2 regions of the Isoptericola sp. MSGPD8_1_ISO-PGPR-S23-394 genome follow, and region 2 is predicted to be linked to the other one. Evidence: predicted binding sites of a transcription regulator. Region 2 holds the regulator's gene; the other holds the start of a gene.
The links. Region 2 encodes Rex, which represses fermentation and respiration genes when NADH is low (regulators of the CRP and FNR family bind a similar motif). Its sites were predicted from a motif close to CTTGTGAANNNNTTCACAAG; they were not measured.
Positions count from the first base shown of each region.

Region 1: the regulator Rex is predicted to act here: its motif matches at 11,876-11,895, upstream of mqo (malate dehydrogenase (quinone)).

Region 1 covers NZ_CM176517.1:1,424,806-1,439,901, reverse strand. Annotated here, with positions in the region: gene AC3RJ8_RS06385 (ATP-dependent DNA ligase) at 1-2,145, shown strand, start outside; gene AC3RJ8_RS06380 (class F sortase) at 2,147-2,851, opposite strand; gene AC3RJ8_RS06375 (hypothetical protein) at 2,851-3,639, opposite strand; gene AC3RJ8_RS06370 (NADP-dependent oxidoreductase) at 3,791-4,714, shown strand; gene AC3RJ8_RS06365 (siderophore-interacting protein) at 4,729-5,559, opposite strand; gene AC3RJ8_RS06360 (DUF2599 domain-containing protein) at 5,641-6,450, shown strand; gene AC3RJ8_RS06355 (DUF2804 domain-containing protein) at 6,458-7,495, opposite strand; gene AC3RJ8_RS06350 (MFS transporter) at 7,563-8,915, opposite strand; gene AC3RJ8_RS06345 (GNAT family N-acetyltransferase) at 9,005-10,240, shown strand; gene AC3RJ8_RS06340 (hypothetical protein) at 10,248-10,940, opposite strand; gene AC3RJ8_RS06335 (pyridoxine/pyridoxamine 5'-phosphate oxidase) at 11,126-11,794, shown strand; gene mqo (malate dehydrogenase (quinone)) at 11,913-13,484, shown strand; gene AC3RJ8_RS06325 (ketopantoate reductase family protein) at 13,497-14,426, opposite strand; gene pntB (Re/Si-specific NAD(P)(+) transhydrogenase subunit beta) at 14,452-15,096, opposite strand, start outside.
Region 2 covers NZ_CM176517.1:3,085,538-3,100,633, forward strand. Annotated here, with positions in the region: gene ccsB (c-type cytochrome biogenesis protein CcsB) at 1-924, opposite strand, end outside; gene resB (cytochrome c biogenesis protein ResB) at 927-2,678, opposite strand; gene AC3RJ8_RS14180 (cytochrome c biogenesis CcdA family protein) at 2,678-3,496, opposite strand; gene AC3RJ8_RS14185 (TlpA family protein disulfide reductase) at 3,500-4,180, opposite strand; gene AC3RJ8_RS14190 (histidine phosphatase family protein) at 4,180-4,824, opposite strand; gene AC3RJ8_RS14195 (YceI family protein) at 5,028-5,579, shown strand; gene AC3RJ8_RS14200 (redox-sensing transcriptional repressor Rex) at 5,745-6,437, opposite strand; gene AC3RJ8_RS14205 (glutaredoxin family protein) at 6,434-6,718, opposite strand; gene AC3RJ8_RS14210 (HAD family hydrolase) at 6,754-7,569, shown strand; gene AC3RJ8_RS14215 (30S ribosomal protein bS22) at 7,646-7,744, opposite strand; gene AC3RJ8_RS14220 (acetoin utilization protein AcuC) at 7,946-9,121, opposite strand; gene AC3RJ8_RS14225 (TrkH family potassium uptake protein) at 9,171-10,589, shown strand; gene AC3RJ8_RS14230 (potassium channel family protein) at 10,673-11,344, shown strand; gene AC3RJ8_RS14235 (ABC transporter permease) at 11,378-12,094, opposite strand; gene AC3RJ8_RS14240 (ABC transporter ATP-binding protein) at 12,091-12,840, opposite strand; gene AC3RJ8_RS14245 (TetR/AcrR family transcriptional regulator) at 12,882-13,484, opposite strand; gene proC (pyrroline-5-carboxylate reductase) at 13,488-14,348, opposite strand; gene AC3RJ8_RS14255 (hypothetical protein) at 14,372-15,034, opposite strand.

The DNA.
Region 1 (15,096 bases), 1.7 Mb from region 2:
GCAGGCCTCGCCGAGTGCGCCGAGGTCGCCCGGCTGGCCCGCGACATCCTCGTCGGCATGAACCTCGAGCCGCTGCCCGTGACCAGCGGGTCCCAGGGGATCCACCTGTACGCCGCGCTCACTGCGGCGCACGGCGAGCTGACGTCCGACGACGTCTCCGCCGTCGCCAAGGAGCTCGCCCGGCATCTGGAGTCGGCCCGTCCCGACCTGGTGGTCAGCGACATGAGGAAGTCGCTGCGCGCGGGCAAGGTGCTCGTCGACTGGTCGCAGAACAACGGGTCGAAGACGACGATCGCGCCGTACTCGCTGCGCGGGCGCGAGCACCCCACGGTCGCGGCGCCGCGGACGTGGGAGGAGCTGGACGACCCCGACCTGCGCCAGCTGAGCCACACGGAGGTCCTCGAGCGGCTCGACCGCGACGGCGACCTGCTGGCCCCGCTCCTCACCGGTCATCTCTCCCGGCTCGAGCCGACACCGCAGCGGCTCGCGTCGTTCCAGCGGCTCGAGACGTACCGGTCCAAGCGCGACCCGGGCAGGACCCCGGAACCGTTCGGGCCGGGAGCCGACGAGGCGTCGGGGACCGCGGGCGTGACCGGGGCCACCGGTCCGTCGTTCGTCGTCCAGGAGCACCACGCCCGTCGCCTGCACTGGGACTTCCGCCTGGAGCACGAGGGGGTGCTGGTGAGCTGGGCGCTGCCCAAGGGTGAACCGACCGACCCGTCCCGCAACCATCTCGCGGTGCAGACCGAGGACCACCCGCTGGAGTACGGGCGGTTCGAGGGCACGATCCCGGCCGGCGAGTACGGAGCCGGGGAGGTGACGATCTGGGACGCCGGGACCTACGAGCTGGAGAAGTGGCGCGAGGGCAAGGAGGTCATCGTCACGCTGCACAGCGAGCGCCGGGGGTCGCGCCGGCTCGCCCTCATCCAGACCGGTGGCCGCGACGGCAGCGCGAGCTCCTGGTTGATCCACCGCACCAAGGAGCAGCCCGACGGCGCCGTGCTCACACCGTCGACCGGTACGCCGTCGACCGGCGACGCCGGGACGGGGCCCGACGCCCCGGCGCCGGCCGCCGGCCCGCCACCGCGCCCGATGCTCGCGAGCACGGCCTCACCCGCGGAGCTCGCCCGCATGGAGGCCGACGAGTGGGTGTTCGAGGCCAAGTGGGACGGATTCCGGGCGATCGTCGAGGTCGGGCCCGCCGACGTGCTCGAGGAACCTGACGGCGTTGCGGGCGACCGCACAGGCGGCGGCACGGGCGGCGGCCGCCCGCCGACGAACCGCGTGCGCCTCACCTCACGGTCGGGCCGGGACCTGACACCCACGTTCCCGGAGCTCCAGGAGCTGGCGGAGATGGTCGCCGACGACGAGGTGCCGCTCGTGCTCGACGGTGAGGTGGTCGCGCTCGACGCGCAGGGTCGGCCCAGCTTCCGGCGGCTGCAGAGCCGGGCCAACATGGCCACGCCGCGGGAAGTCGAGCGAGCGCGCCGTCGCGTGAGCGTCGACCTGGTCCTCTTCGACGTGCTGCGGGTGGCCGGCATCGACGTCACCGACCACCCCTACGACGAACGGCGGGCGATGCTTGCCCGCGTGCTCACCCCGCGGCGACCCGTGCACGTGCCGGAACCGTTGCCCGGCGGCGCGGCGGACGCGTTGGCCGAGTCACGCCGTCTCGGGCTGGAGGGGATCGTGGCGAAGCGACGGCGGGCCGGGTACGCGCCCGGACGCCGCTCGCGCGACTGGTTGCGCGCCAAGCACGTCGAGATGCAGGAGGCGGTCGTCGTCGGGTGGCGACCGCTGCGCAGCGGGACGCCGACCGAGGACCCGCGGTCGGTCGGCGGCCTGCTCCTCGCGGTGCCCGACGGCGAGGGCCTGCGCTTCGTGGGACGGGTCGGCTCCGGCTTCGGGGACGCGGAGCGGCGGTCGCTGCGCGAGGTGCTGGGTTCGCGAGAACGTCCCACCGCGCCTGTGGCGGAGGTGCCGGCCGTCGACGCCGCGGGGGCGCGCTGGGTGGAGCCGTCCGAGGTGGTCGAGGTCGTGCACGCCGGGTGGACCGGGGGCTCGCCCGGCGCGGGGAGCCTGCGGCACCCTGTCTGGCGGGGTCGGCGCCCGGACAAGGGGCCGCAGGACGTCCGCGTCGGGTGACTCACACCGAGTGGGCGTACACGACGGTGTTGTCCTCGTAGTGGCCCGCCGCCGGGTCCCAGGCTCCGCCGCACGTGATGACACGCAGCTCGGGACCCTCGGTGTTGGCGTACACGCGCCGGGTCGGGAACTCGTCCTTGTCGTACGCCTCGACGCGGTCGACCTCGAAGGTGACCGTGGTGCCGTCCTCCCTGTCGACGTGCACCTTCTGCCCCGGTTCCAGCGTGGACAGGTGGTAGAAGACCGACTCGCCGTTCGGGCTGTCGACGTGTCCCTCGATGACCGCCGGCCCCCGGTCGCCGGGCCGCGGTGACCCGTCGAACCAGGCGGCGCGGTCGATGTCCTCGCCCGCCGGGACCTCGATCGTGCCGTCGTCGTTCAGGCCCAGGTGCAGCAGCCGCGAGTCGACGTCGATCGCCGGGATCCGCACCCGCTCGGGCGGAGCGCTGCGCTCCTCGGGGGTCGGCTCGTCGGACGGCGCGACGGGCTCGGCGGCACGGCTCGGGGAGGTGCTCGGGCCGGGCAGCGCCTCGGGCGGCGCGGAGCGGGACGGGGCCGGGGGCGCCGACGGCTCAGCTGCCGTCGTCCCCTCCACCGGTGCCGGCACGGGTGCCGGCTCCTGCGTACCCAGCCCGACGGCGACCGCCGTCCCACCGCCGAGCAGCAGCCCGGCGGCGAGGACGACGGTCGCGCGTCGGCCGACCATCAGGAGTCCTGGCTCACGGTCCGACGGCGGGCGACCAGACCGGCGGTCAGGCCGGCACCCGCGAGGAGCGCCACGCCGCCACCGGCGATCAGCCCGAGGTTCTCGGTCCCGGCGGTGCCGCCGGTGCCGGTCGCCACGCCACCGGCCGGCATCTCGTCCATCTGCGAGGCGGCGAGGATGCCGCACAGCGCCGGGTCGGTGGCCTCGGCCGGCAGCGACGGGTCGAGGTCCGACTCGGTGTCGCCGTCGTATGCACCGCTGCCGTCGTGGTCGACGCCGTGCACGACGAGGGCGACGTCACCGGCGAGGATGTCGTCCGCGAGGTCCTGGGAGACCTCGATCTCACCGCGCTGGTAGTCGATCTCGCCGCCCTCGGCGGTGTCGAACCGGTCGACGGCGAGCGCCGAGTCGCCCGACGTGTCGCCCTCGGTGGTCAGGGAGACCTGGACCGAGCCGTAGGACGGGACGCCCTCGGACGTGGTGATCGTGCCCGAGTCGTCGGCGTCGTCGCTCTCGACGGGGCACTGGTTCGTGGCGTCCTCGCCGTAGTGCAGGTGGGCGGCGTGCGGGCTGCCGGCGAGCAGGCCGGAGGCCGCGAACTCCACGGTGAGGGTCGTGCCCTCGACCCAGACCATCGCCTCGCCGCTGCCGTCCACACCGTTGAGCGGGACGGGCGTGAGGTCACCCTGGGCGGTACCGTCCGCGGCCGAGGCCGGGCCGGTGACGGCGAGCAGTCCGGCGAGCGAGAGGGCCGGCGCGACGAGCGCGGCGCGGGTGCGTGCCTTCATGATCGTTCCCTTCGTTCCAGGCCACGACGTTCGCGACCTGTCGGGGGTTCGGAGGCCTGCCGCCCCCGGATGGGTCCGGATCGAGATCGGCGACGACGGCAGGCGGGCGGGGGCTCGGAATGGCCGGGCCGGGTCGCCGGTTGCCCCTGGCATGCGAGCAATCACCTACAGCCGGTACGGCGACGCCGACGTCCTCGAGCTCACCGAGCAGCCCGACCCCCACCCCGGGGCGGACGCCGTGGTGGTCCGTGTCCGCGCCGCCTCCGTCAACCCGGTCGACTGGAAGGTCCGCCAGGGCTACCTGGAGGGGCTGCTGGACGCCCACTTCCCCGTCGTCCCGGGCTGGGACGTCGCGGGCGTCGTGGAGCAGGTGGGACTCGACACGCCGGAGCTCCAGGTGGGCGACGAGGTCTACGGGTACGTGCGCACCGACGTCGTGCACGGCGGCACGTTCGCCGAGCTGGTGGCCGCGCCCGTCCGCACGCTGGCGCGCAAGCCGCGCTCCCTGACGTTCGAGGAGGCGGCGGCCGTCCCCCTGGCGGGCCTCACCGCGCTGCAGACGATCCGGCGTTCCGGCGTCCGGGACGGACACACCGTGCTGGTCCACGCCGCGGCGGGCGGCGTGGGCGCCTTCGCGGTGCAGATCGCCCGCTCGCTCGGAGCCCGGGTGATCGGCACCGCGAGCGAGCCGAACCACGCGTTCCTGCGATCCCTCGGCGCGGACCCGGTGACCTACGGCGACGGCCTCGCCGGCCGGGTGCGCGAGCTGGCGCCCGACGGCGTCGACGTCGCGCTGGACTACGTGGGCGGCGACGCCGTGGCGACCTCCGCCGCGGTGCTGGCCGACGGCGGGACGATCACCTCGATCACCGACCCGGCAGCGCGTGACGAGCACGGCGGGCAGTATGTGTGGGTGCGTCCGTCGACCAGCGACCTGGACGACCTCGCCGCGATGTTCGACGCCGGGACGCTGCGCGTCGAGGTCGCCGAGACCTACGAGCTCGCGGACGCCGCCGCGGCGCACCGCGCCAGCGAGGGCGGGCACGTGCGCGGCAAGATCGTCGTGCGGGTCTGACCGACGGTCCAGGGTCAGCTCTGGGCTGCCCGGCCGTGCTTCCAGTACCCGACGAAGTCGACGTGGGCCTTGGGGACGCCCCGGTCGTTGACCAGGTGCCGGCGCACACCGGTGGCGAGCCCGGACTCCCCGGCCGCGAAGGCGTAGACGGCACCGGCCGGGAACCGTGCGTCCCGGACGACGGCGAGCGCGGCCTGCCCCGGGACCGCAGCAGGGTCCGCTCGGTCCCGTTCCACCCAGAGCAGCTCGACGCCGTCCGGGACGCGGAAGTCCTGCCGGTCGTCCGCCGTCGGCACCTCCACGACCGCGAGGCCACGGGCGTCGTCGGCCAGCGACTCACAGACCCCCGCGACGGCGGGCAGCCCCGACTCGTCCGCCACGAGCAGCGTCCAGTCGTGCTCGTGGCGAGGGTTGTAGCCGATGCCCTGGTCGAGGATGCCGACGACGTCACCGGGCAGGGCCGTCTCGGCGAAGGTGGTGCCCGGGCCGTGCGGCTCGTCCGGCTCACCGCCGTGCACGACGAAGTCGACGTCGATCTCGTGCAGGTCGGGGCGGGCGGCCCGGATCGTGTAGCTGCGCACCCACGGGCGCCGGGAGCGCGGGGTGGCGAGGTACTGCGCGTACCAGCCGAGGCCCGAGGTCCGGGTCGGCAGCCGCATGGCGTCCTGGCCGGGGCGCGGGAGGAAGAGCCGGAACCACTGGTCGTGGCCCCCGAGGGTGAGCTGCGCGAGCCCCTCGCCGCCGAGCGTGACACGGGTCAGGTTCGGCGACAGGCGCTTGGTGGACACCACCTCGGCGACCAGGACGTGCGGCTCGACCGGTCTGCGACCCCTGTAGGCACTCATAGGGTGAGGTTAGGCGAACCTCACCGAAATTCCCAGGGGCTGCTCACCGTCCGGACGGGCACGGTGGCGCAGACTGGTCACGTGCCCAGCCGTCGCCCGTCCCGGGACACCCGTCAGCCGCCGGTCGCCCTTCTGCTCGCACTGGTCGGCGCGCTCGCCGCCTGCACCCCCGACGACGGCGGGACCGGCGCACCTGCGCCCCCGCCCGCGTCGCCCCCGCCCGCGTCGACCTCGCCCGCGTCGACCTCGCCCGCACCGGCCCCGGCGCCCGAGCCCTCGGTGACACCCGTCAGCGAGGTGGTCCGGTCGGGCGAGGTGGGCCTCGTCGTCACCACCGTGCGGCCGGCCGAGGTGACCGCCGGCGACGACGCCACCGCGCTCACCGTGGACGTCGGGCCCCGGTCGCCGGTGTCCCTGGCCGTGGACTCCGGGTCGCTCGTCGTCAACGGCGACGGGACGGTCACCGTCCACGACGACGACGGCACGCCGGTCGCGGCCCTGACGGCACCGTCCGGTGGCGCCCGCCTCGCCGCGGCGGACGGCGGAAGCGTGCGGCTCGATGCCGACGACCCGGCCACGTCGACCATGGTCCTGGGGAGCCGCGCGGTCGAGGCCGCCTCCTGGGGCGACCGTGAGGGCGGCCGGTCGCTCGCCGTCGCCCCGTCCGGCTGGGCGCGCACCGCCGGCGGCGCGGGCGAGGAGCTCGTGTTGGCCGAGCTGGTGGCGGCGGACCCCGCCGTCGACTCCGCGACGATGCGCGACCAGCTCACCTGCCACGTCCTGGGCGCCCCGGACAAGGAGACGTGGAACCTCGAGCCCTGGCGTCCCGACGTCGGCCTGGTGGCCGTGCTCGCCGCACGCTGCAACCCGACCGACGACGAGGCCGGGTGACGCGCCGTCACCACCGTTGGCGGACGTCCTCCGCCCAGCCCTCGATCCGGTGCACGTCCAGCCGTTCCCCGGCGTCGGTCGTGACCCAGCCCGACCAGCTGCCGAAGCACTGGTCCGTCGCCGACGCGACGACCCCGAGGTTCGTGCGGCTCACACGGTCGAAGAAGGGGGCGAACGACAGGTCCATCCGCTCCCCCCGCACCCGCCAGGGACGCAGGTAGGCGTGCCGGTCGAACGACCACTCCAGCTCGTCGTGGACCTTGTCCAGCCGGCCGTCGACGAACAGCGCGTTCTCCGTGGTCGGGCCGTGGCGGGTCCACGCCCCCCCGAGCTGCAGGCCGAGCCGGCGGTCGCGCCCCGAGGCGTCCCGCACCGCGCCGTTCCCCACGCCCCACTGCCAGGCGACCGAGTACGGCCAGCGGCCACGGCCGTGGTCCAGCACGGCCCACGCCGGCGTGCCGATCTCGTGCAGGACGCCGTCGACGCGCAACGTCCCGCGCACCGGGCGACCGACGTCCTTGAGCGTGTACTGGAAGCGTCGTGGGGACCAGGGGACGACGACGCCCAGCACCTCGTGGCCGTCCGGCCGGTCCACGACGACGTCCAGCTCGACGTCCGCGGTCCGCGCCCGCAGCCGGGTCCCCGGGGTACCGGACGGTCCGCCGGCGTCCTCGTCGGCGTCGTCGACCGCGATCTCGACCCGGCGGGTGCGCGCGCGGACCCGCCCCTCGCCCAGGGTGGCGGGCAGCTCGACGGTGCCGGACAGGGGCGCGACGACCACCTCGTCCGTCTCGATGCCGGTGGACCGCTCGAGCACGTACACCTGGTGCAGGGCGGCGTAGTCGAGGGCGGCGGTGGTCACCCCGACGACGTGCGTCGGGGTGATGATCCCCCAGTACTCCCACCGCTTGTCCCGCCCGCGCCGTCCACGGCCGATGCCCGAGGTGTCGTGCAGCGCGGCGCGGGTCCACCCCACCGCGGCGGGGTCCAGCGACCCGTCCGGCCGGCAGAGCCGGACACCCGCGATGATCTCGTCCTCGGTCATCGCTCGACCGTAACCGTCGACGGCACACGGCTGCTCCACGGAAGGGCCGGTCAGCGCGCCGGCCGGGTCATTTCACCCGCGCCGACCGCTCCGTGCGGTCGTCGCGGATGCCCACCATGCTGACCAGGCCACCGGCCACCAGGAGCGCCGCGGTCACCACGAGCGCCCGGTGGAAGGAGTCCACGTCGAGCACACCGCCGACGATGACACCGGCGAAGGCGATCACGACCAGTCCCGCGACCCGGGAGACGGCGTTGTTCACGGCGGAGGCGATCCCGGCGTCGGACGGCGGCACGGCCCCGAGGATCGCCGCGGTCAACGGCGCGACGGTGATCGCGAGACCAAGACCGAACACCAGGATCCCGGGCAGCACCTGGGTGAGGTAGTCGGCGTCGGCGTCCATGGTGAGCATGAGCAGGAACCCGCACCCGGCGACCACCGGCCCCACGGTCATGAACCACCGCGCGCCGTAACGGCCCGCGAGCGCCCCGAAGCGCGTCGAGAGCGCGAGCATCGCGAACGTCGTCGGGAGCTGGGCCACGCCCGCCGCGGTCGCCGAGTACCCGGCGACCTGCTGCAGGAACAGGGACAGCACGAACCCGCCGAACGCCAGCGCTCCGTAGACGGCCGCCGTGGCGAGGTTGCCCCAGGCGAAGTTCCGCACCGCGAAGAGGCGCAGCGGCAGCATCGGGTCCGGCGTCCGGCGCTCGACGAGGACGAACGCCACGAGCAGCACGACGCCGACGCCGACCGCGAGCCAGATCTCCTCGATGAGCCCCAGCACGGCGCAGGCCAGGCCCAGGGCGGCGAGCGCGGCCCCCGGCAGGTCGAGGCGCCGCCCCACCGTACGGCCCGACGGCGGTACCCGGCGCAGCAGCACGAGGGTCAGGGCGACCACGGGCAGGTTGATCCAGAAGACCCACCGCCACGAGACCAGGTCGACGAGCCCTCCCCCGACGAACGGGCCGACGATCATCGCCGTCCCGGTCCAGGCGGTCCACCGACCGATCGCGCGGGCCTGCGCCGGGCCGTCGAACGACGAGATGATGATCGCCAGGGAGCTCGGGACGAGCAGCGCACCGGCCACGCCCTGCGCCAGCCGCGCGGCGACGAGCACGGGGCCGGTCGGAGCGAGCGCGCACAGGGCCGACGACACCGCGAAGCCGACCAGTCCGACGAACAGCACGCGACGCCGTCCCAGCACGTCGGACAACGACCCGGCCAGGAGGATGAAGGACCCCAGAGTGACGAGGTAGCCGTCCACCACCCACTGCTGGAGCGTGAGTCCCGCCTCGCCCGGTCCGCCGAGCTCGTCGGCGATCGCCGGCAACGCCACGTTGACCACGGTGCCGTCGAGGAACGACACGAACGAGGCGAGGATCGCGACGAGCAGCACCCGTCGCTGGAGGGGCGAGTCCACGCCCGTCACGCTACGACCGCGCGGTGTCCACGGCCATCCGTGGCGTGACGCCCGCGACACTCCGGCCCGCGGGTCGCTAGCGTGATGGCGTGACCTTCGACATCCGACGCTCCACCTTCGCCGACGTCCGTGCGGCACGACGGCTCGGCGACGAGGCCTTCGGCGTCCCCACGGCCCGTGCCCCCGACCCCGACCCGGACTCCTGGCCGTCGCCGAACGTACGCCCCTGGTCGGCCTGGGACGGGGCGGAGCTCGTCGCCGTGCTCGGCGTGCGGCACTTCACCTCGTGGTTCCACGGTGCCGCGGTCCCGACGGCCGGGTTCGCCGGGGTGACCGTCGCCGCGGAACGGCGTGGCGAGGGCGTGATCCGGCCGCTGTTCGACGCCGCGCTCACCGAGGCACGCGAGCAGGGCGAGGTGGTCTCGACCCTCTACCCGAGCGCGGCCGGGATCTACCGCGGGCTCGGGTACGAGGTGATCGGCTCGTACGACGAGGTCAGGCTGCCGATGTCGGCGCTCGCCGCGGTGCGACCGCCGACGAGCGGGGTGCGCACCCGGCGCGCCACCCCCGCCGACCTCAAGGAGGTCCGGGCCGTGTACGCCACGTGGGCAGCCGGGCAGAACGGTCCGCTCACCCGGGCGGAGAAGCCCTTCACCGCCGAGTCCGACGAGCTGTTCGGTCCCGACTCGCCCTACACCGGGGTCAGCCTCGCCGTCGGCCCCGACGGGGGCGTGCAGGGCTTCGTGAGCTGGACCCGGGGCTCGGCGCACGACGGGACGGGCAGCCTCGAGGTCGACGACCTGGTCGCCCTCACCCCGGACGCCGCGCGGGCCCTGTGGCGCGTGGTGGGGTCGTTCACGACGGTGGCCGGCGCGGTGCAGCTCTCGACGTCGGGCGGCTGGACGGGGGCGGACCCGAGCCGGCTGGTGCTGCCCGACCACACGGCGACCACCACGAGCCGCCCGTACATGCTGCGGCTGCTGGACGTCGCCGGTGCGCTGGGCTCCGCGCACCTGCCGCCGCTGGAGGCCCGCGTGCCGTTCGCCGTCGTCGACCCGCGGACCCCCGACCTCGAGGGCGCGTGGACGCTGGTCGCCGACGGCGACGGCGTGGCGCACCTCCACGCGGACACGGGGCGTGCGCCGACGGCGGGGTCGCCCGACCGGCCGACCTTCACCTCGGCCGGGCTCGCCGTCAGCTACGCCGGCGCCGCCTCGACCGCGAGCCTGCGCCTGGCGGGCCACCTGTCCGGGCCGTCGGGCCACGACCGGGTGTGGGACGCCCTGTGGTGCGGCGGAGACGTGCACGTGCGCGACTACTTCTGAGGCACGTTCAGCAGGAGGCCGCGACGTCGGTGCGGTAGGCGAGCGCCCAGCACAGGGTGCCGACGTCCTGTCGCACACCGTCCACGGCGGCACGGAGCCCGTCGAGCTCCTGGCGCAGGGCGTCGAGGTCGGCGACGGTGGGGGCGTCCTGGCCGCCGTCCAGGTCGGCACGGACGCTCGCGAGGTCGCTGCGGACCGTGCCGAGGCCGTCCTGCAGGTTCGTCTCGAGGCTGTCGATCACGTTCGAGACCTCGAGCAGCCGCGTCTGCAGGTCCGCCGTCCCGGCGGCGCCGTCGGCGGGCAACCCGGTCCATGCCTCGACGTTCTCGACGCGCCCCGCGAGCGCGTCGACCGTCTCGAGGTCCGGGCCCTCCTCGATCGTGGCGCGCAGCTGCGCCGACTCCGTCCGCACGGCTTCCGCCTGGGCGACGGCGGACTCGACCTCGCCGGCGAGCTTGCGGTTGGCCGACCAGAGCACGGCGACGCCGACCGAGGCGACCAGCGCGAGGATCAGTGCGGCGGCGAGCAACGCCGTCTGGACGCGACGCGCGTCGAGACGGTCCATCAGGTCGCGCGCTCTCGTCGGTGGTGGTTCCGGGGGGAACAGCGACGCGACCGACGCCAACTCGCCGGTGCCGGGCCTGCGGGCGATCCGGCCGCCCTCGGTGCGGACCGGCGCGGCGCCGGGCTCGTCCCTCATCTCGGTCCTCCTGTCGCCCGGGCGGTCGGTGACATCCTTCCGCCCACTGGCGCGGGCCACAACCGGTCGCACGGACTGCCGGCACACCGTGAGGCAGGTGCGGCAGGTGCGGCAGGCGAGGTGGGTATGGTCGTCGCGATGCTCGCGGACCGCGAGCCTCGACGAGCCGCCGCACCGGAGGACCCGTGACCACGTTCCGAGAGCGTCTGCGCGCCCTGCCCGTGCTCCCCGAGGGGCTGCCCGCCTGGGAGGTCGAGAACCTCGACGACCTGCCCCCGACGCCGCACCGGCTGTTCGAGCAGTGGTTCGACGAGACCGTCGCCGCCGGAGCGACGGCCCCGCAGGCGATGACCCTGTCGACGTCGGACGGCCACGGCGCGGTGCACGCACGCACGGTGATCCTTAAGGACCTCACCACCGAGGGCTGGTGGTTCGCCGGGCACGCCACGAGCCCCAAGGGAGCGGACCTGACGGCCGATCCGCGGGCGGCCCTGACCTTCCTGTGGCGGGAGACCGGGCGACAGGTGCGCCTGAGCGGCCCGGTGACCGCGAACCCCGACGCCGGCGCCGAGGACTTCCGCGCCCGCCCCGACGCCTCGCGCGCGGCCGGGCTCGTCGGCCGTCAGAGCCAGGTGCTGCGCGACCTGGAGGAGCAGCGCGCCGCGTGGGCCGAGGCGCTGGACCGGGTCCGCGCCGCACCCGACCTGGTCGCCCCGACCTGGACCGCGTGGCACCTCGCCCCCGTCGAGGTCGAGTTCTGGCAGTCCGGCACCGGGACGGGCCAGACGCGCGTGCGCTACCGCACCGGCGACCCGCACCGACCGACCTGGACCAAGGAGCTGCTGTGGCCCTGAGCCGCTGACCTGGCCACACGTCGACGCGTGATGTGACCTGCATCACTGCAGGTCAGAGGCCCTGTGACCTTGCTCTCATTCTTTGTGACACTTTTCACCAGCGTCGTAGCATGGCCGGGTGACTACGCGTGCTACGGCCTCCAGCAACGGCTCACCCGACGCCGTCGACGTCGTCCTCATCGGCGGCGGCATCATGAGCGCCACCCTCGGGACGCTGATCCAGCAGGTCGAGCCGACATGGTCGATCCGCATCATCGAGCGTCTCGACGACGTCGCGCTCGAGTCGTCCAACCCGTGGAACAACGCCGGCACCGGGCACGCCGCGCTCTGCGAGCTGAACTACACGCCCGAGAAACCGGACGGCACGATCGACGTCTCCAAGGCGGTGACGATCAACGAGCAGTTCCACACCTCGCGCGAGCTCTGGAACCACCTGCTCGCCACCGGCCGACTCGCGGACTCCTCGTTCGTCAGCCGGACCCCGCACATGACGTTCGTGCGCGGCACGAAGAACGTCGAGTACCTGCGCCGTCGCCACGAGGCGCTCAGCGCGCACCCGCTCTTCCGCGACCTCGAGCTCTCGACGGACCGGGCCGAGATCGGCCGCTGGGCACCGCTGCTCACCACCGAGCGCGACGCGGACGAGCCCATCGCCGCGACGCGGTCCGCCGCCGGCACCGACGTCGACTTCGGCAACCTCACCCGCCAGCTCGTCGACGGTCTCGTCGCGAACGGCGCCGAGCTCCAGCTCCAGCACGAGGTCCGTTCGCTGAAGCGCACCCGCGACGGCGGCTGGCGCCTGCGCGTCAAGGACCGCTCGTGGAACGCCCCGCAGCGGATGTCCACGCTCAAGGCCCGCTTCGTGTTCGTCGGTGCGGGTGGCGGCGCCCTGCCGCTGCTCCAGTCGGCCGGCATCCCGGAGATCAAGGGCTTCGGCGGCTTCCCGATCTCCGGCGAGTTCCTGCGCACCGACGACCCGGAGCTCGTCGCCCAGCACCAGGCCAAGGTCTACGGCAAGGCCGACGTCGGCGCGCCGCCGATGTCCGTGCCGCACCTGGACACCCGCGTCGTCGACGGCAAGAGCTACCTGATGTTCGGCCCGTACGCCGGGTTCAGCCCCAAGTACCTCAAGAAGGGCAAGTACCTCGGGCTGGTCACGTCGCTGCGCGCGCACAACCTCACCTCGATGCTCGGCGCGGGCCTGAAGAACCTCGACCTGACCCAGTACCTCGTCGGCCAGCTCGTCGCCGCACCCGAGACCAAGTTCCACGCCCTGCAGCAGTTCATGCCCACGGCACACCCCAAGGACTGGGAGACCATCACCGCGGGACAGCGTGTGCAGGTGATCAAGCGCGACGCCGACGGCAAGGGCGTCCTGCAGTTCGGCACCGAGATCGTCTCGGCCGCCGACGGCTCGATCGCGGGGCTCCTCGGCGCCTCCCCCGGCGCCTCGACCGCCGTCTCCGCGATGGTGGACCTGATGTCCCGGTGCTTCCCGGACCGCTTCACGCGGTGGCGCCCCCAGCTCGCCACGATGATGCCGAGCCTCGACGGGGTCCCGGCCGACGCGCGCGAGATCGACACCACGGCGGACGCGGCGTCCGAGCTGTCCGCCGCGGAGCTCGCCGCCCGCAACGGCGGTGTGGTCCCGGCCAGCGTCTACGAGTCCCGCGCCGACTCCCGCTCCTGAGCGCTCGGTCGGTCAGCCGACGCTGCCGTGCAGCAGGTCGACCGTCCGCTCGATCGTCGGGGTGGGCACACCGCGCTGCGCCCCGCACCGGGCCACCGCTCCCCCGATCGCGTCGAGCTCGCCGAGCCGGCCGACGGCCAGGTCGGCCTGCAGCGACGACCGCATCGTCGGCGGGAAGCCACCCAGGATCGCCCGCAGGTCGTCGGGTGTCGTGGCCACCCCCTCGGCCGTCGCCACCGCGGCCACCTCGCCGAGCACGTCGTCGGTGAGGGCCGGGTCGGCCTCCAGGGCCGCGCCGATGCCCGTGCGGTGCACCGACGTCAGCAGCGCCAACGGGGCCAGGAACCGCAGCTTCGACCACAGCACCTCGGCCTCGCTGCCCGCCGTCGCGACCTCGATGTCGGTGTCGCGCAGCGCCCGGACGACGTCCAGGTCGGCCGCGGCCGCCGGGACGGTGATCCGCAGCAGGTCGCCCCGGTGGCGCACGGTCATCGCCGTGTCGGGGCCGGAGCCGGTGCGCAGCGTCTCGCCCGCGTAGGACGCCCCCGCCACGGCCGTCGCAGCACGGTTCCCGCCGTCGTCGTCCGCCGCGAGGGCGCCACGCAGCGTCGCCATGTGCTCCACGCCGTTGAGCAACGAGAGCACCTCCCGCGGACGGGCCGCCGCGACGGACCCGACGACGGCGGCGAGCCCCTCGGCCTTGACCGCCACGAGCACGCACGCACCACGGGGCACCGTCGTCGTCGCCCGCAGCGGGGCGTGCCAGTCGCCGTAGCGGTCCGTGACGATCTCCAGGCCGTGCTCCGACACCCGCCGGGCGGTCCCCGGCCGGCCGACGAGCACGACCTCGTGCCCGGCGCGCTGCAGGAACGCGGCGACGAGTCCGCCGACCGCGCCCGGGCCGACGACGGCGAACAGGGGTCCGTGCGTGCGGTTGGTCATCGCCCGAGGGTAGCGCCGACGCCGGTCACAGCGCCTGGATGATCATCTCCACCTGGTCCTTCGCGTCGCCGAAGACCATGGCAGTGTTCTCCCGGAAGAACAGCGGGTTCTGCACCCCGGCGTAGCCGGTCGCCATGGACCGCTTGAACACGACCACCTCGCGGGCCTTCCACACCTCGAGCACGGGCATGCCGGCGATCGGTGAGCCCGGGTCGTCCTGGGCCGCGGGGTTGACCGTGTCGTTGGCCCCGATGACGAGGACGACGTCGGTGTCCGGCAGGTCGCCGTTGATCTCGTCCATGCCGAGCACGACGTCGTAGGGCACCTTGGCCTCGGCCAGGAGGACGTTCATGTGCCCGGGGAGCCGGCCCGCCACAGGATGCACCCCGAACCGGACCTGCACCCCGCGGGCCCGGAGCTTCTCGGTGAGGTCGGCCACCGGGTACTGCGCCTTGGCCACGGCCATCCCGTAGCCGGGCACGACGACCACCGACGACGCCGCCGTGAGCTGCGCGGCGACGTCCGCCGCGAAGGTCTCGCGGTGCTCGCCCTCGACGCCGGCGGCGACCGTCCCGGGCTCGGTCCCGAATCCCCCGAGGATCACCGAGACGAACGACCGGTTCATCGCGCGGCACATGATGTACGACAGGATCGCGCCGGACGACCCGAC
Region 2 (15,096 bases):
GAAGATCAGGTTCACGCCGGTGAAGTTGAACAGCACGCAGGCGTAGCCGACCACGACGAACCACGCCGCCCGGCGCCCCGACCAGCCCCGCGTCGTGCGTGCGTGCAGGTAGGCCGCGTAGACGACCCAGATGACGAAGCTCCAGACCTCCTTGGGGTCCCAGCCCCAGTAGCGGCCCCAGGCGTCCTCCGCCCAGATCGCGCCGCCGATGATCGTGAAGGTCCACAGCACGAACCCGACCGCGTTGAGCCGGAACGACATCGACTCCAGGGCGGTCGGGCCCGGGGTGCGGTCCAGCCACCGGAAGCCCGGCCGGGTGAGGAACGGGCTGCCGGCATCGCGGGAGTCGCGCAGGAGCTGCAGCGCCGACATCACGAACGAGACGGTGAAGATGCCGGTCGCCACGATGGCGACACCGACGTGCAGCACCAGCCAGTAGTTCTGCAGCGCCGGCTGCACACCGGTCGCGGCGACGTGGAACGAGTTGAGGCCGACCACGAGGAAGAGGGCGGCGAGCCCGGTGACGAACGCCCCGAGGAACCGCACGTCGCGACGCAGGTTGAGCACGAGGAACACGGCGAGCGCGATGAACGAGCCGACCATCGTGAACTCGTACATGTTGGCCCACGGCGCCCGCCCCGCGGCGAGCCCGCGCAGGACGATCGCGGCCAGCAGCATCGCCGTCGCCAGCCAGGTGGTGGACATCGCGATCCCGGCGGCCCGACGGCGCGGCTCGGCCCCGACCGGTGCGCCGGCGGTCACGCTCGTCGTCGGCCCGGCACCGACGACCGCTCGCTCCTGCGTGCGGGCGCCGACGCGCTCGTCGGTGCGCCGGCCCAGGTCGACGGCGAACGCGATCATCGCGACGGCCAGCGCGGTCGCGGCAGCCCAGACGAGCAGGTCGCTCAGCTCGGCGATCTCCATGGTCAGCCTCTCTCAAGGTCGTGCGTCGGTACGGGATCGAGCGAAGGATCGAGCTCGGGGACCGCGGCCAGCGTGCGGTCCACCTCCGGCTGCAAGCCGAGGTCGTCCCCGCGGGCCAGGCCCGCGACCTCGACGTGCGTGACACCGTCGTGCACCCAGGATCGCACCCAGACGCGGCGGCGCGGCAGGAACAACGAGCCGGTCAGGCCGACGAGAGCGGCCAGGGAGAAGCCCAGCACCCAGCCCAGGGAGGGGTCGTGGCGCAGGTCCAGGGCGACGTACCGCGGGACGTCCTCGCCGAGCATGACGGTCCCGAGACCGTCGGGCAGCTCGACGCTGTCCCCCGGTTCGAGCAGGAGGGTGACCCGCTCGCCGTCCTCGTCCACGGAGGCCGTGAGGTTCTCGGTGTCGAGGCGGTACACGTTCTGCGGCACGCCGTCGTCCAGGCCGAGGTCGCCGCGGTACACCTCGAGCACGAGCAGCGGGTCCTCCGGCGAGGGGAAGACGGAGCGGGCCGAGCCGTCGGGGTCGATGACCGCCGTCGGCAGGAAGTAGCCGATGAGCCCCACCTGGTCGAGCCCGCCCGAGACGTCCGGGACCTTGACGACGCCGCGCGAGGTGTAGAGCTGGTCCTCCGGGATGAACGGCACCCGTCCGGAGAACGCGACCTCGCCCTCGGCGTCCTCCACCGTGATCTCCGGGGCGTAGCCGTTGCCCTGCAGGTAGATCTTGGACCCGTCGATCACCAGCGGGTGGTTGACCTTGATGGTCTCCTCGGACGCCGAGCCGTCCGGCTCCGTCACCGTCACCGAGGCCGTGAAGTCCCGCGACTGGGCGAACGCCGCGCCGTCGGTCGCGAACTCCGACGTGAACTCGTCCAGCGTCATGGAGAACGGGACGAGCGACTCGGGCTGGAACCAGGCACCGCTCTCGAACGTGTCGTAGTCGACGACGGCGTTGGCGAACCCGCGCCCCTCGGTGATGATCGCCTGACCGCGGTAGTGCATCAGCTGTCCGACGCCGACGGCGACGACGAGGCCGAGCAGCGCCAGGTGGAACAGCAGGTTGCCGCTCTCTCGCAGGTAGCCACGCTCGGCGGCCACGGTGCGGGCCGCCGGCCGGGCGGGCACCCGGCCGCGCGCCGCGCGCGCCTCCTCGTCCGCCGTGTCCACGCGGAACGTCGGGAGCCACCGCGACCGGCCGCGCAGGTGCTGCGCGACGGCGTCGGTCACCTCCTGCGGCGACGCGGACGTCGTCCCGGACGCCTGGGCGGGGAACCGGGCGAACCGCGCCGGCGTGCGCGGGGGCCGGTTCCGCAGCGCCTTGGCGTGCGCGATCGTGCGCGGCACGATGCAGCCCACCAGCGAGACGAACAGCAGCAGGTAGATCGCCGAGAACCAGGCCGACGAGTAGACGTCGAAGAACCCGAACTTGTCGAGCCACTCCCCGGACGTGGGGTAGTCGCCCAGGTACTCGAGGACGGCCGCGGGGTCCTGGCTGCGCTGCGGCAGGATCGACCCCGGCACCGCGGCCACGGCGAGGAGCATGAGGAGCATGAGCGCCACGCGCATGCTCGTGAGCTGGCGCCAGGTCCAACGCAGCATGCCGCGCCATCCGATCCTGGGTGCCCGCGCGGTGCCCGACGGCGGCGCACCGGCCGGCGGCCCGGCCTCGGCGTCGGTCGCCTCGCCGCCGCGGGCGCCCTGGGTGAACTCGTCCGCGATCCCCTCGGGACGATAGCTGCGACCGCTCATCACACCACCGTCGTGTATCCGCTGATCCAGCTCTGCAGGACGCTCGTCAGCGAGCCCCACAGGCCGGTGACCATGGCCAGCCCGATGGCGACGAGCAGCCCGCCGCCGAGCCGCATGATCGCGAGCCGGTGCCGGCGCAGGAACCCGAGCATGCGCTGGGAGGACTGCAGACCGAGGGCGACCAGGAGGAACGGCACGCCGAGCCCGACGCAGTACGCGATCCCGAGGACCACGCCTCGCCCGGCCGACGCCTCGTTGAGGGCGAGGGACTGCACGGCGGCGAGCGTAGGTCCGAGGCACGGGGTCCAGCCGAGCCCGAACACCACGCCGAGCAGCGGCGCGCCCCACAGGCCCGCGCGAGGGCTGACGTGCAGCCGCCGTTCCCGCTGCAGGAACCCGATGCCGCCGAGGAACGCGACCCCCATGAGGATCACGACGACGCCCAGCACCCGGACGAGCACGTCCTCGTAGCGCACCAGGTAGGCGCCCACGGCCCCTGCGGCGGCCATGAGGGCAACGAACACCGCCGTGAAGCCGAGCACGAAGAGCGAGACCCCGAGCAGGACGCGGCCGCGGCCGGGAGCGCGCGGCGGTGCCGTCGTCGTCGTCGCTCCGGCCGGCTCCGCCGTGCCCGACGAGCCCGCGGGACGCGCCGGCCCCGCGTGGGCCGCGGCGAGACCACCGACGTACCCCACGTACCCGGGCACCAGCGGCAGGACGCACGGCGAGGCGAACGACACCAGGCCGGCGAGCAGCGCGACGAGCACCGCCAGCAGCAGGGAGCCGCTGACCGCCGTCGTCGCGAAGACCTCACCCATGGGTCAGCCGTCCTCGGAACTGGTCACCGCGGACACCTGCGCCTCTGCTCCGGCCGAGTGCCTCGTCCCTCGGCCCTCACCCTGCGCGACGTCTCCGCCGTCCTCGGAGAGCACGTCGTCGACGATCCCGTCGAGGGTGGAGCCGGCGACCTGTCCGACGACGCGCGCGGCGACGCGTCCCTCGCCGTCGAGCACCACGGTGGACGGGACGGCCTGCAGCGGCACGACGCCGGACAACCCGGCGACCACCTGTCCGCTGCGGTCCTCGATCGACGGGTAGCCCACGTCGAACGTGCGCTGGAAGGCCAGGGCGGTGCCGGCGTCGTCCTCGGTGTTGATGCCGAGCAGGTGCACGCCGTCGTCCGCGCGGTCCTCGGCGAGCGCCACCAGGTCGGGAGCCTCGGCGCGGCAGGGCGCGCACCCCGCATACCAGGTGTTGAGCACGACGACGTCGCCGCCCCAGTCGGCGGTGGAGACCTCGTCCCCCTCGAACGACGTGCCCTCGACGACGACGGCGTCGCCGCGCTCGTCGGGTTCCCACTGCTGGACGGAGCCGTCGCCGGAGACGAAGCCCTGCCCGACGACGTCGCCCGCCCCGGAGTCGGCGGGCCCGCACGCAGCGAGCAGCCCGAGGCAGGCCGCCAGGGCGAGCGCCCCGACGTGGGACCGGGTGTCGCGGCGCATCAGGCGCCCGGCACGGGGTCGGCACCGGCGATCAGGTCACCGGCAGGCTCGGAGTAGTGCAGACCGGCGAACCGGTCGTCGTCGAACGTCAGGGACGTCAGGGAGGCGAGGGCGCACTCGCGGCGACGCGGGTCGTGCGCGAGCCGGCGCCCCTCGAAGGCCCGCCGCGTCACCCAGACGGGGAGCTGGTGGCTGACCAGCACGACCTCGTGTCCGGCGTAGGCGCGGCGCGCGTCGTCGACGGCGGCCCGCATCCGGGCGACCTGCGCGGCGTAGCTCTCGCCCCAGGACGGCCGCAGCGGGTTCCACAGATACTTCCAGTACCGGGGGTGCGCGAGCTGTCCGGGACGCTTGCCGATCGTGGTGCCCTCGAAGCTGTTGCCGGCCTCGAGGAGCCGGTCGTCGGTCGCGAGCTCGACGCCGAACACCGACGCGGTCGGCCGAGCCGTTTCCTGAGCACGCTGCAGCGGGCTGGCGACGACGGCGACGACGTCCCGGCCGCCGTCGGACAGGTGCTCCGCGACGCGCTCGGCCATCCGCTGGCCGCGGTCGGACAGGCGGTAGCCGGCGATGCGCCCGTACAGGACGCCGTCAGGGTTGTGGACCTCGCCGTGCCGCAGGAGATGGACGGTGGTGGTGGCCATGGCCCCCAGTGTCCCAGACCGGAGGCGTCCTCAGGTCCGGTCCAGGCTCGTCCCAGCCCCTCCGTGACGGGCCTCACGGTCGTGGACGCCGGTCCCCCGGTCCGGGAATACCCGTTGACGACCGACGGTTCATGCATTTCGATGGAATCGCCCGGTGGGGCGACCACATCGCACCCGACAGCCACTCACAAGGAGCATCACTCATGGCCACGCCGCTGCCCGCAGGTCTCAACTCCGGTACCTACGTCATCGACGCCGCGCACTCCACCGCGTCCTTCTCCGTCCGCCACGCGGGCATCTCCAAGGTCCGCGGCACCATCGGCATCGCCGCCGGCGAGATCACCGTCGGCGACGACCTCGAGTCCACCTCGGTCTCCGCCGAGCTCGACGCCGCGTCGGTCAACACCGGCGACGAGAACCGCGACGGCCACCTCAAGAGCGCCGACTTCTGGCACGCCGAGGAGAACCCCGTGTGGTCCTTCGCCTCGAAGAGCATCGACAACGAGGGCGACGACTACGTCATCTCCGGCGACCTCACGATCAACGGTGTCACCAAGGCGGTCGCCCTGCCGACCGAGTTCGCCGGCACCGCGAAGGACCCCTTCGGCAACGACCGCGCCGGGTTCGAGTCCGAGCTGGAGATCAACCGCAAGGACTTCGACCTCACGTGGAACGCCGCGCTCGAGACCGGCGGCTTCCTCGTGGGCGACAAGGTCAAGATCGCGCTCGACATCTCCGCGATCGCCCAGAGCTGACCTCTCCCCAGTGGTGTAGCACCCCCGAGGCGCGAGGTGCTGCACCACGCGGGCGAAGTCGGGTGTCGGGTCCCGTGCACGGTCGTCAGACCCGAAGTGGAGGGCGCGCAGCGCCCGTGAACGCGACCGTGCACGGGACCCGACACCCGGCGGAGCGATACCGCGCTACCGCGCCGCCGCCCGACCGGCCTGGCTCGCCGCGCCGTCCGCCACACCGTTGGCGTGGCGGGCCGCGGCGTGGAAAGCCAGGATCTGCAGCTCGCCCGCGACGTCCACGCTGCGCACCACGACGTCGTCGGGCACGTGGAGCGCGACGGGTGCGAACGACAGGATCTCGCGCACCCCCGCGCCCACCACGCGCTCGGCGATCTCCTGCGCCGGGGGACCCGGCGTGGCGAGCACGACCATCGACACGTGCCGCTCCACCACGATGCGCTCCAGGCCGTCGACGTGCTCGACCTCGAGCCCGGCCGCCCGGCCACCGACCACGGCAGGGTCCGCGTCCAGGAGCGCCACCACCTGGAACCCCCGCGCGGCGTACCCCGAGTAGTTCGCCAGCGCGTGCCCCAGGTTGCCGACGCCGATGATCGCCAGCCGGTGCTCGGACCCCAGGCCCAGGGCGGCGGCGATGTACGACGACAACGACTCGACGTCGTACCCGACCCCTCGCGTGCCGAACGACCCCAGGTACGACAGATCCTTGCGCAGCTGCGCCGACCCCACCCCCGACCGGTCCGCGAGATCGGACGACGACGTCGTCGCCACCCCCTCGCGCATCAGGTCCCGCAGGGCGCGCAGGTAGTACGGCAACCGCGCCACCGTCGCCGCGGGCACCGTCACCTCGCCGATCTCGATCACGTGTTCTTCCCTCCCGGGGGCCGGGCCAGCCGCCGCGCCAACCGTGCCGCGTCGATCCGCCAGAACCCCTGCTGCACGCCGTCCACCTCGACGACGGGCACGTAGTCGCCGTACCGCTCCACCAGAGCGGGCTCGGCGTCGATGTCGATCTCCTGCCAGGTCTCGCCCATCTCGGCGCACACCGCGGCGACCACCGCCCGTGCCTCGTCGCACAGGTGGCAGTCCGCCCTGCTGTACACGACCACCCGGGACGCGTCTGGTCGGGTCGAGGTCCTGCTCACGAGCACAGCGTATCGGCGCTACTACAGTGGGCGGCATGTCGTCTCAAGCTGCGCCCCCGGTCGGACCGACGGCAGCAGCCTTCTTCGACGTCGACAACACGATCATCCGGGGCGCCAGCGCCTTCCACCTGGCCAGGGCGCTGTACCAGCGCAAGTTCTTCGGGACCCGGGACCTGCTGCGCTTCGGCTGGATCCAGGCGAAGTACCTCGTCTTCGGCGAGTCGCGCTCCCAGATCGAGACCGTCCGCACGCGAGCGCTGTCCCTCATCGCCGGCCGCTCCGTCGCCGAGATCACCGCGGTCGGCGAGGAGGTGTACGACACCGTGCTGGAGCTGCGCATCTTCCCCGGCACCAAGCGCCTCCTCGACGAGCACCTCGCCGCCGGCGACGAGGTCTGGCTCGTCACCGCCACGCCCGTGGAGATCGGCGGCCTCATCGCGCGCCGGCTCGGCGCCACCGGCTGCCTCGGCACGATCGCCGAGCACTCCGAGGGCTACTACACCGGCGCCCTCGTCGGCGACCTCATGCACGGCGAGGCCAAGGGGGCCGCCGTCCGCGAGCTCGCCGAGCGCGAGGGCCTCGACCTCGACGCGTCGTTCGCCTACGGCGACTCGCTCAACGACCTGCCGATGATGCGGTCGGTCGGGCACCCCTGCCCGATCAACCCCGACGCCCGCCTGCGCCGGCACGCCAAGGAGGTCGGCTGGCCGATCCGGGAGTTCCGCGGACGGAGCCAGCGGGTCGCAGGTCGCGGGATGCGCACGGCGTCCTGGGCCGGCGCCGCCTGGGTCCTGGGCCTCGTGCTGCGTGCCGCCCAGCGCAGCGTGCGCCGCCGGCTGCGGGGACGCTGAGGGCACGCAAAGAGCCCGGCACCCCTGAACGGGGTCCGGGCTCGGTGCGCGCGGCCCGCCATCGGCGGGCGCGGCGTCACTTCTTGTTGCGGCGCTGGTGGCGCGTCTTGCGAAGCAGCTTGCGGTGCTTCTTCTTCGCCATGCGCTTACGACGCTTCTTGATGACGGAGCCCATGAGGTCCTCACAATGCTGATCGGTGATGGAGGCCGGTTGGTCCCGACGATCCTGTGCCCGGTGTCCGTGTGCACGAACCCCAGGACCAAGCACTGCCGACCAACGCGAAAAAGTCCGTCCCCCAGAATACCCGACCCGAGGCGGTGCCCCGAACGTCGGTCGAGCCGCTGTCGATCGAACCTGCGGTTCCGCTCCTCCGGCTCAGTCGAGGAACGGGTCGAGACCCAGGCCCGGGAAGACGTGCCGGCGGGTCGCCAGCACCGCTCGGTCCACCGCGTCCGAGGGGTCGTAGCCCTCGCTCCAGGACCGCCATGCCACCTCGCCGCGCCCGAGCGCCGTCGCGGGCACCAGCCCGGACATCTCCTCGGCGGCGGTGCGCCACGTCGCGGGCAGCGGTCTGCCCGGCGAGATCGGCACGTGGGCCGCCTCCGCCACCAGTGCCGACCACACGAGCGGCACCACGTCGACGACGGCGTAGCCGCCCCCGCCCAGCGCGACCCACCGGCCGTCGCACAGCTCGTGCGCCAGCGCGTGCACCCACGAGGCCACCTCCACCTGGGCGTCGATCCCCACGTTCAGGTCCGTCAGCGGGTCGTTGCCGTGCGCGTCCGTGCCGTGCTGCGACACGATCGCGTCCGGCCGGAACTCTCGCAGCACCAGGGGCACCACGGCGTCGACCGCCCGCAGCCAGCGCGCCGAGTCGGTACGGGGCGGCACGGCGACGTTCACGGCGGAGCACTCCGCGCCGGGGCCACCGGTGTCCGCGGGGTTGCCCGTGCCCGGGAAGAGGGTGTGACCGTCCTGGTGGACCGACACCGTCAGCACGCGAGGGTCGTCCCAGAAGATCGACTCGACCCCGTCGCCGTGGTGGGCGTCCAGGTCGACGTACGCCACCCGCTCGGCACCCAGGTCGAGCAGCCGCTGCACCGCGGCCGCGGCGTCGTTGTAGACGCAGAACCCCGAGGCGGCACCCCGACGGGCGTGGTGCATCCCGCCGGCGACGTTGACCGCGTGCTGCACCTCGCCCGTCCACACCGCCTCGGCGGCCGCCACCGACGCGCTGACGAGCCGGGAGGCGGACTCGTGCATCGAGGTGAAGATGGGGTCGTCCTCGGTGCCGAGGCCGCGCGCCAGGTCCGGTTCGCCGGTCCGCGCCGCGTGCTGCACCGCGGCGATGTACTCCGCGTCGTGCACCGTGCGGACCAGCGCGTCGCTGCTCGGAGGGATCGGCGCCAGGCCGAGCCCGGGCTGGTCCAGCAGACCGAACGCCGTGACGAGCCGCAGGGTGAGGTCGAGCCGGGCCGGCGCCATCGGGTGCCCCGGGCCGAAGTCGTAGGTCAGGAGCTCGGGGCTCCACAGCAGCCGGGCGACGGACATCCCGCCACGGTAGCCGAACCCGTGGCAGGCTGGGCCAGACGCCTGGCGGATGAGACGACGGAGGAACCGGTCGGTGGCGACGAGGTGGCGGGACCGCGGTGCGACGCTCCGGGAGTGGACGGACCGCACGGCCCGGGAGTACCCGGCGCGCCTGGCGATGACCGTCTTCGGCGCGGTCATCGTCGTCTTCACCCTCCTGCTGCTGCCTCCGTGGGCCACGGGGTCCGGCGAGGGGGCACGCTTCGTCGACGCGCTGTTCACCGCGGTCTCGGCGGTGTGCGTGACCGGGCTCGTCGTGGTGGACACCGGTTCCTACTGGTCCGAGTACGGGCACGCCGTCATCCTGGCCGGGATCAAGATCGGCGGGCTCGGGGTGATGACCCTCGCCTCCCTGCTCGGCATGGCCGTCTCGCGGCGCATCGGTCTCACCCAGAAGCTGCTGACGGCTTCCGAGGCCAAGGTGCGCACCAGCAGCCTGGGCGAGGTCGGCTACCTCATCCGGCTCATCGTCGTCGTCTCGGTCAGCATCGAGGCGACGGTCGCGGCGATCCTGCTCCCCCGGTTCCTGGCACTGGGCGAGAGCTTCGGCTCGGCGCTGTGGCACGCCGTCTTCTACGGGGTCTCGGCGTTCAACAACGCGGGCTTCGTCCCGACCACCGACGGCCTGATGCCGTACACCTCGGACTGGCTCGTCGTCGTGCCGATCGGCCTGGGCGTGTTCGTGGGGGCGCTGGGCTTCCCGGTGATGGCGAATCTCCTGCAGGCGCGCAGGTACGGCCGGCGCTGGTACCGCCACCTCTCGCTGCACACTAAGCTCACCGTGAGCACGAGCGTCGCGCTGTTCGTGGCGGGATTCGTGGCCATCGGGGCGATGGAGTGGACCAACCCGCGCACGTTCGGCGAGCAGGACGTGCCCACGAAGCTCCTGTCCGCGGCGTTCGCGTCGGTCATGCCGCGGTCGGGCGGGTTCAGCACGGTCGACACCGGCGAGATGAACGGCGAGTCCTGGCTGGTGATGGACGCCCTGATGTTCGTGGGCGGCGGGTCGGCGTCGACGGCGGGCGGCATCAAGGTGACCACCCTGGCGGTCATGCTCCTGGCGATCCTCGCGGAGGCCCGCGGCGACCGGGACATCGACGTGTTCGGCCGTCGCATCCCGCGCGACACGCTGCGACTCTCCATCGCCGTGGTGTTCATCGGCGCGACGATGGTGCTCGCCTCCTGCATCGCCCTGCTCAGCATCACGGACTTCTCGCTGTCGGAGATCCTGTTCGAGGTCATCTCGGCGTTCGCCACCGTGGGCCTGTCCACCGGCATCACCGGGGACCTGCCGGACAGCGGCAAGTACGTGCTGTGCGCGCTGATGTACCTCGGCCGCGTGGGGACGATCTCCGTCCTCGGCGCCATCGCGCTGCGTGACCGGCGGCGCGTCGTACGCTTCCCCGAGGAGCGCCCGGTCATCGGGTGAGACGGAGGTGCAGCGAAGCAAACCGCAGACCCACCCGGCAGACACGCCAGGTAGACCGCTGAGACGAGCTGGAGGAACAACAGGTGGCTGAGAAGAAGGCGTCCGAGCGGGACGCCGGTGTGCTCGTGATCGGGCTGGGCCGGTTCGGGTCGGCGATCGCGACGACGCTCGACCGGCTCGGCCAGGACGTGCTCGCCGTGGAGACCGACGACCGTCTCGTCGCGCAGTGGTCGGGCCGGCTCCCCGTGGTGGAGGCCGACGCGTCGAACCCGGAGGCGCTGGAGCAGCTCGGCGCGAGGGACTTCGGCGTCGTGGTGGTCGGGGTCGGGACGCAGCTCGAGGCGTCGGTGCTCATCACGGGCAACCTGGTGGACCTCGGGACGCCGCAGATCTGGGCGAAGGCGGTCTCCGCCGAGCACGGTCGCATCCTGACGCGCATCGGGGCGCACCACGTCGTGTTCCCGGAGTCCGACGCGGGGTCGCGGGTGGCGCACCTGGTCAGCGGCAAGATGCTGGACTACATCGAGGTGGAGGACGGGTTCACGATCGTCAAGATGCGCCCGCCCCGCGAGATGCAGGGGTTCACGCTCGCGCAGTCCGACATCCGCAAGAAGTACGGGGTGACGGTGATCGGGGTGAAGTCCCCGGGGATCGACTTCGCCTACGCGACGCCGGAGACGCGCGTCAGCGCGAACGACCTGCTGGTGTGCTCGGGTCACGCGGACCTGCTGGAGCGGTTCTCGGCGAGGCCCTGACGTCCCTCGGCAGCGCCGCGTCGGGCGCGAACCTCACGGGGTCCGTCGGCGCAGGGTGACGACACCGAGGACGACGGCCCCGACGATGAACGCGACGGTGACCCCCACCGCGCCGGCGACGTCGGCCCACCCGGCACCGGCGGCGATCTGCTGCATGGCGTCGACGGCGTAGGTGAGGGGGAACGCGCGAGAGATCCACTCGAGGACCTCGGGCATCTGGTCGCGCGGCATGAGCAGCCCGCAGACGATGAGCTGCGGGAAGATCAGGGCGGGCATCATCTGGACGGCCTGGAACTCGGTGCGGGCGAGGGCGGAGGCGGCGAGGCCCAGGCACGATCCCAGGAGGGCGTTGAGCAGGGCGACGAGGACCACGAGCCAGACCGGGCCGGCGACCTCCATGCCGACGACGAGCGCGAAGCCGACCACGACGAGCGCCTGCAGCAGCGCCAGCGCGCCGAACGCCAGCGCGTAGCCGCCCACGAGGTCCCCCTGGCGCACGGGGGTGGTCATGAGGCGTTCCAGCGTGCCGGACTGCCGTTCGCGCAGCGTGGCGACGCTGGTGACGAGGAACATGACGATGAGCGGGAAGATCCCGACCAGCAGGGGCCCGAACTGGTCGAGGACGGGAGTGCCGTCGAACATCCAGGCGATCAGCCCGAGCAGCAGGCAGGGCAGCGCGAGGATGAGGGCGACGGTGCGGTGGTCGCGGCGCAGCTGGGCGAGCACCCGGCCGGCGGTGACGAGCATCATCGGGACTCCTGGGTCGAGCGGTCGACGAGCGCGAGGAACGCCCGTTCGGCGTCGGGGGCCCCGGTGGTGGCGAGCAGCTCGTCCGGGGTCGTGTCGGCGACGAGCGCCCCGGCACGCAGGAGCAGCAGCCGGTCGCACTGCGTGGCCTCGTCCATGACGTGGCTCGACACCAGCAGCGTGCGGCCCTCGGCGGCGAGCGCCCGGAAGGTGGCCCACAGGTCGCGGCGCAGCACGGGGTCGAGCCCGACGGTCGGTTCGTCGAGGACGAGCACCTCGGGGTCCCCGACGAGCGCGGCGGCGAGGGACACGCGGGAGCGTTCCCCGCCGGACAGGGTGCCCACGGCCTGGTCCTCGTGGCCGGCGAGGTCGACGGTGTCGACGGCGGCCGCGACGGCGTCCGCGGTGCCCGACGCCGGCACGCCGGCCAGGCGGGCGAAGTACCGCAGGTTCTGGGCCACGGTGAGGTCGGTGTAGACCGATGCCGCCTGCGTGACGTACCCGACGCGGCGTCGGAGAATCGCGGTGCCGGCCGGTTCACCGAGGACGGTCGCCTCACCGGTGACGTGGTCCTGGACGCCCACGAGAGCGCGCAGGAGCGTGGTCTTGCCGGAACCGGAGGGGCCGAGCAGGCCGACGACCTGCCCGGCGGGAACGTCCAGGTCGAGGCCGTCGACCACCTGGCGCCCACCGCGCTCGACGCCCAGCCCGCGGGTCCGGACCACCGGGCCCGTCCACTTTTTCGCCATGTGGTGAATTCTGCTCCTGGCAGAGCCGCCGCGCAAGAGGTTCAGGCCAGCTCGCCCGTGAGGTAGCGCTGGATCGTGGGGCCCACCAGTCGGGCGACCTCGTCGGCAGGCATCGACGCCAGCGGGTCGATCGGGACCAGATACCGGGTCAGCAGCACCCCGGCGACCTGCGAGGCGACCAGGGAGCTGCGTCGTCGCGCGTCGGAGACGCCGAGCCGCTCCACGATCGGGCCGAGCACCTCGGAGCCCAGGAAGCCCGGCAGCAGGGCCCGCAGCCCTGGATCCGCCATCACCGCCGGCATCACGAGCCGGACGGTCGCGCCGCCGTCGCCGTCCCACAGCTCCAGGACGCCTCGCACCAGGCGCTCCCCCAGCTCGTCGACCGGGCCGCTCAGCGCCCCCTGCACCATCGCCGCCGGATCGACGGGCGAGATGCCCAGCGTGGCCGTCAACAGCTCCCGCTTGCCGGCGAACCAGTGCCGCACCGTGCCGGGGTCCACGCCCGCACGCCGCGCGACGCCCCGGACCGAGGCGGCGTCGTAGCCCCGCTCGAGGAGCTCCGCCCGGGCCGCGTCGAGCACGAGCTCGCGCGTCCCATGACCGGCGGGCCGCCGACCACGACGCGACGTCGCTCCGTCCGACACGGCTCAGCCTCGCTGCGTCGGCCGAGCCTGCGGCTCCGTCCCGAGCTCGGCACCCAGCTCGCGCGAACGGTCCCGCGCCGCCTCGATCGCCGTGAGGAACGCGGCCCGCACGCCGCCGTCGTCCAGGCGCTTCAACGCCTGGATGGTGGTGCCACCGGGCGAGGACACCTTCTCGCGCAGGATCGCAGGGTGCTCGCCGGTCTCGGCGAGCAGCAGGCCCGACCCGAGCACGGTCTGCACCGCCAGCCGGCGGGCGACGTCGCGGGTGAGCCCGAGGAGGACCCCCGCCTCGGCCATGGCGTCGACCACGTAGAACACGTAGGCGGGCCCCGAACCGGCGACCGCGCCGAACGCGTCGATCTCCTTCTCGGTGATCCGGAGCGTCTCTCCGGTGCCGCCCAGCAGGGCCTCGACCAGCGCGACGTCCGCCTCCGCGGCCGTGGGGCCCGCGACGACGGCGGTCACCCCGCCACCCACCTGCGCGGGCGTGTTCGGCATGGTCCGCACCACCGGTTGCCCCTCTGGCAGGTGGCGGGCGTAGACCGACAGCGGCAGGCCGACGGCGACGCTCACCACGACGGCGTCCGCGGCGAGGGAGCCCGCCACGGCGTCGAGCATCGCGGCGACGTCCTTCGGCTTGACGCCGACGACGACGACCTTCGCCCCCGCGACGGCCTCGGCGTTGTCGGTCGTCGTCCCGACGCCGTACCGCTCGGCGAGCTCGGCGCCGCGCTCGGGACGGCGCACCGTGGCGACGACGTCGGACGGCGCGAGGCCCGACGTCAGCGCTCCGGCGAGGACCGCCTCGGCCATGTTCCCGGTGCCGAGGAAGGCGACTCTCGTGCCGGCGATCTGCGTGGTCATCTGCTCTCTCCTGTGACGGTGCCCTACAGCGGGAAGGCCTGGTAGAAGTCCTGGACGAGCTGGTCGGGGCCGGTCGCCTGGAACACCACGGTGCCGTTGCGCCAGGTCACCACGGACTCGCCCGCGGCCGCGCCCGGCGTGACGACGTACGGGCCGACGGTCTCGCCGTCGACGGTGACGTCGCCCTCCGCGACGGGGTCGCCGGCGGCCTCCAGCAGCGCGGAGTGCACCTCGGCGGCGGGTTCCGGCTCGGCCCACTGGCCGGCCACCAGCGCCACCTGCGCACCGCCGTCGGAGCCGTCGCCGTAGGTCACCTCCCACGCCTCGATGGCGTCGGCGCCCTCGACCCAGTCGCTCTCGGCGACGTCGAGCCGGACGAGCTGCAGCACGTCGTCGGGCAGGGCGGAGAGGAGCTCGGTGGCGTCCTCGGGGAGCTCCGCGGGCTCGGCCGTCGGCGTGGGCGGGGCGGCGGTCACCGTGGTGTCGGGCTGCGGGTCCGCGTCCTGGCGGGCGAACCCCGGCCACACGAACGCGGTGACCACGGCGACGGCCGCGATCACCACGAGGGCGACGACGAGCCCGACCTTGCGGCGACGGACGACGGCGGCCCGCGACTTCTTCTGGTGCACCTTGTCCCCCGGGGTCCGGAATCCCGGGGACATGTACCCGGGCCTCTGGTCGACCATCGACGTCCTCCTGCTCTCCCCTCGCGCGGCGCTGCCGACGAGGGTGTCGCGCAGCAGCCTAC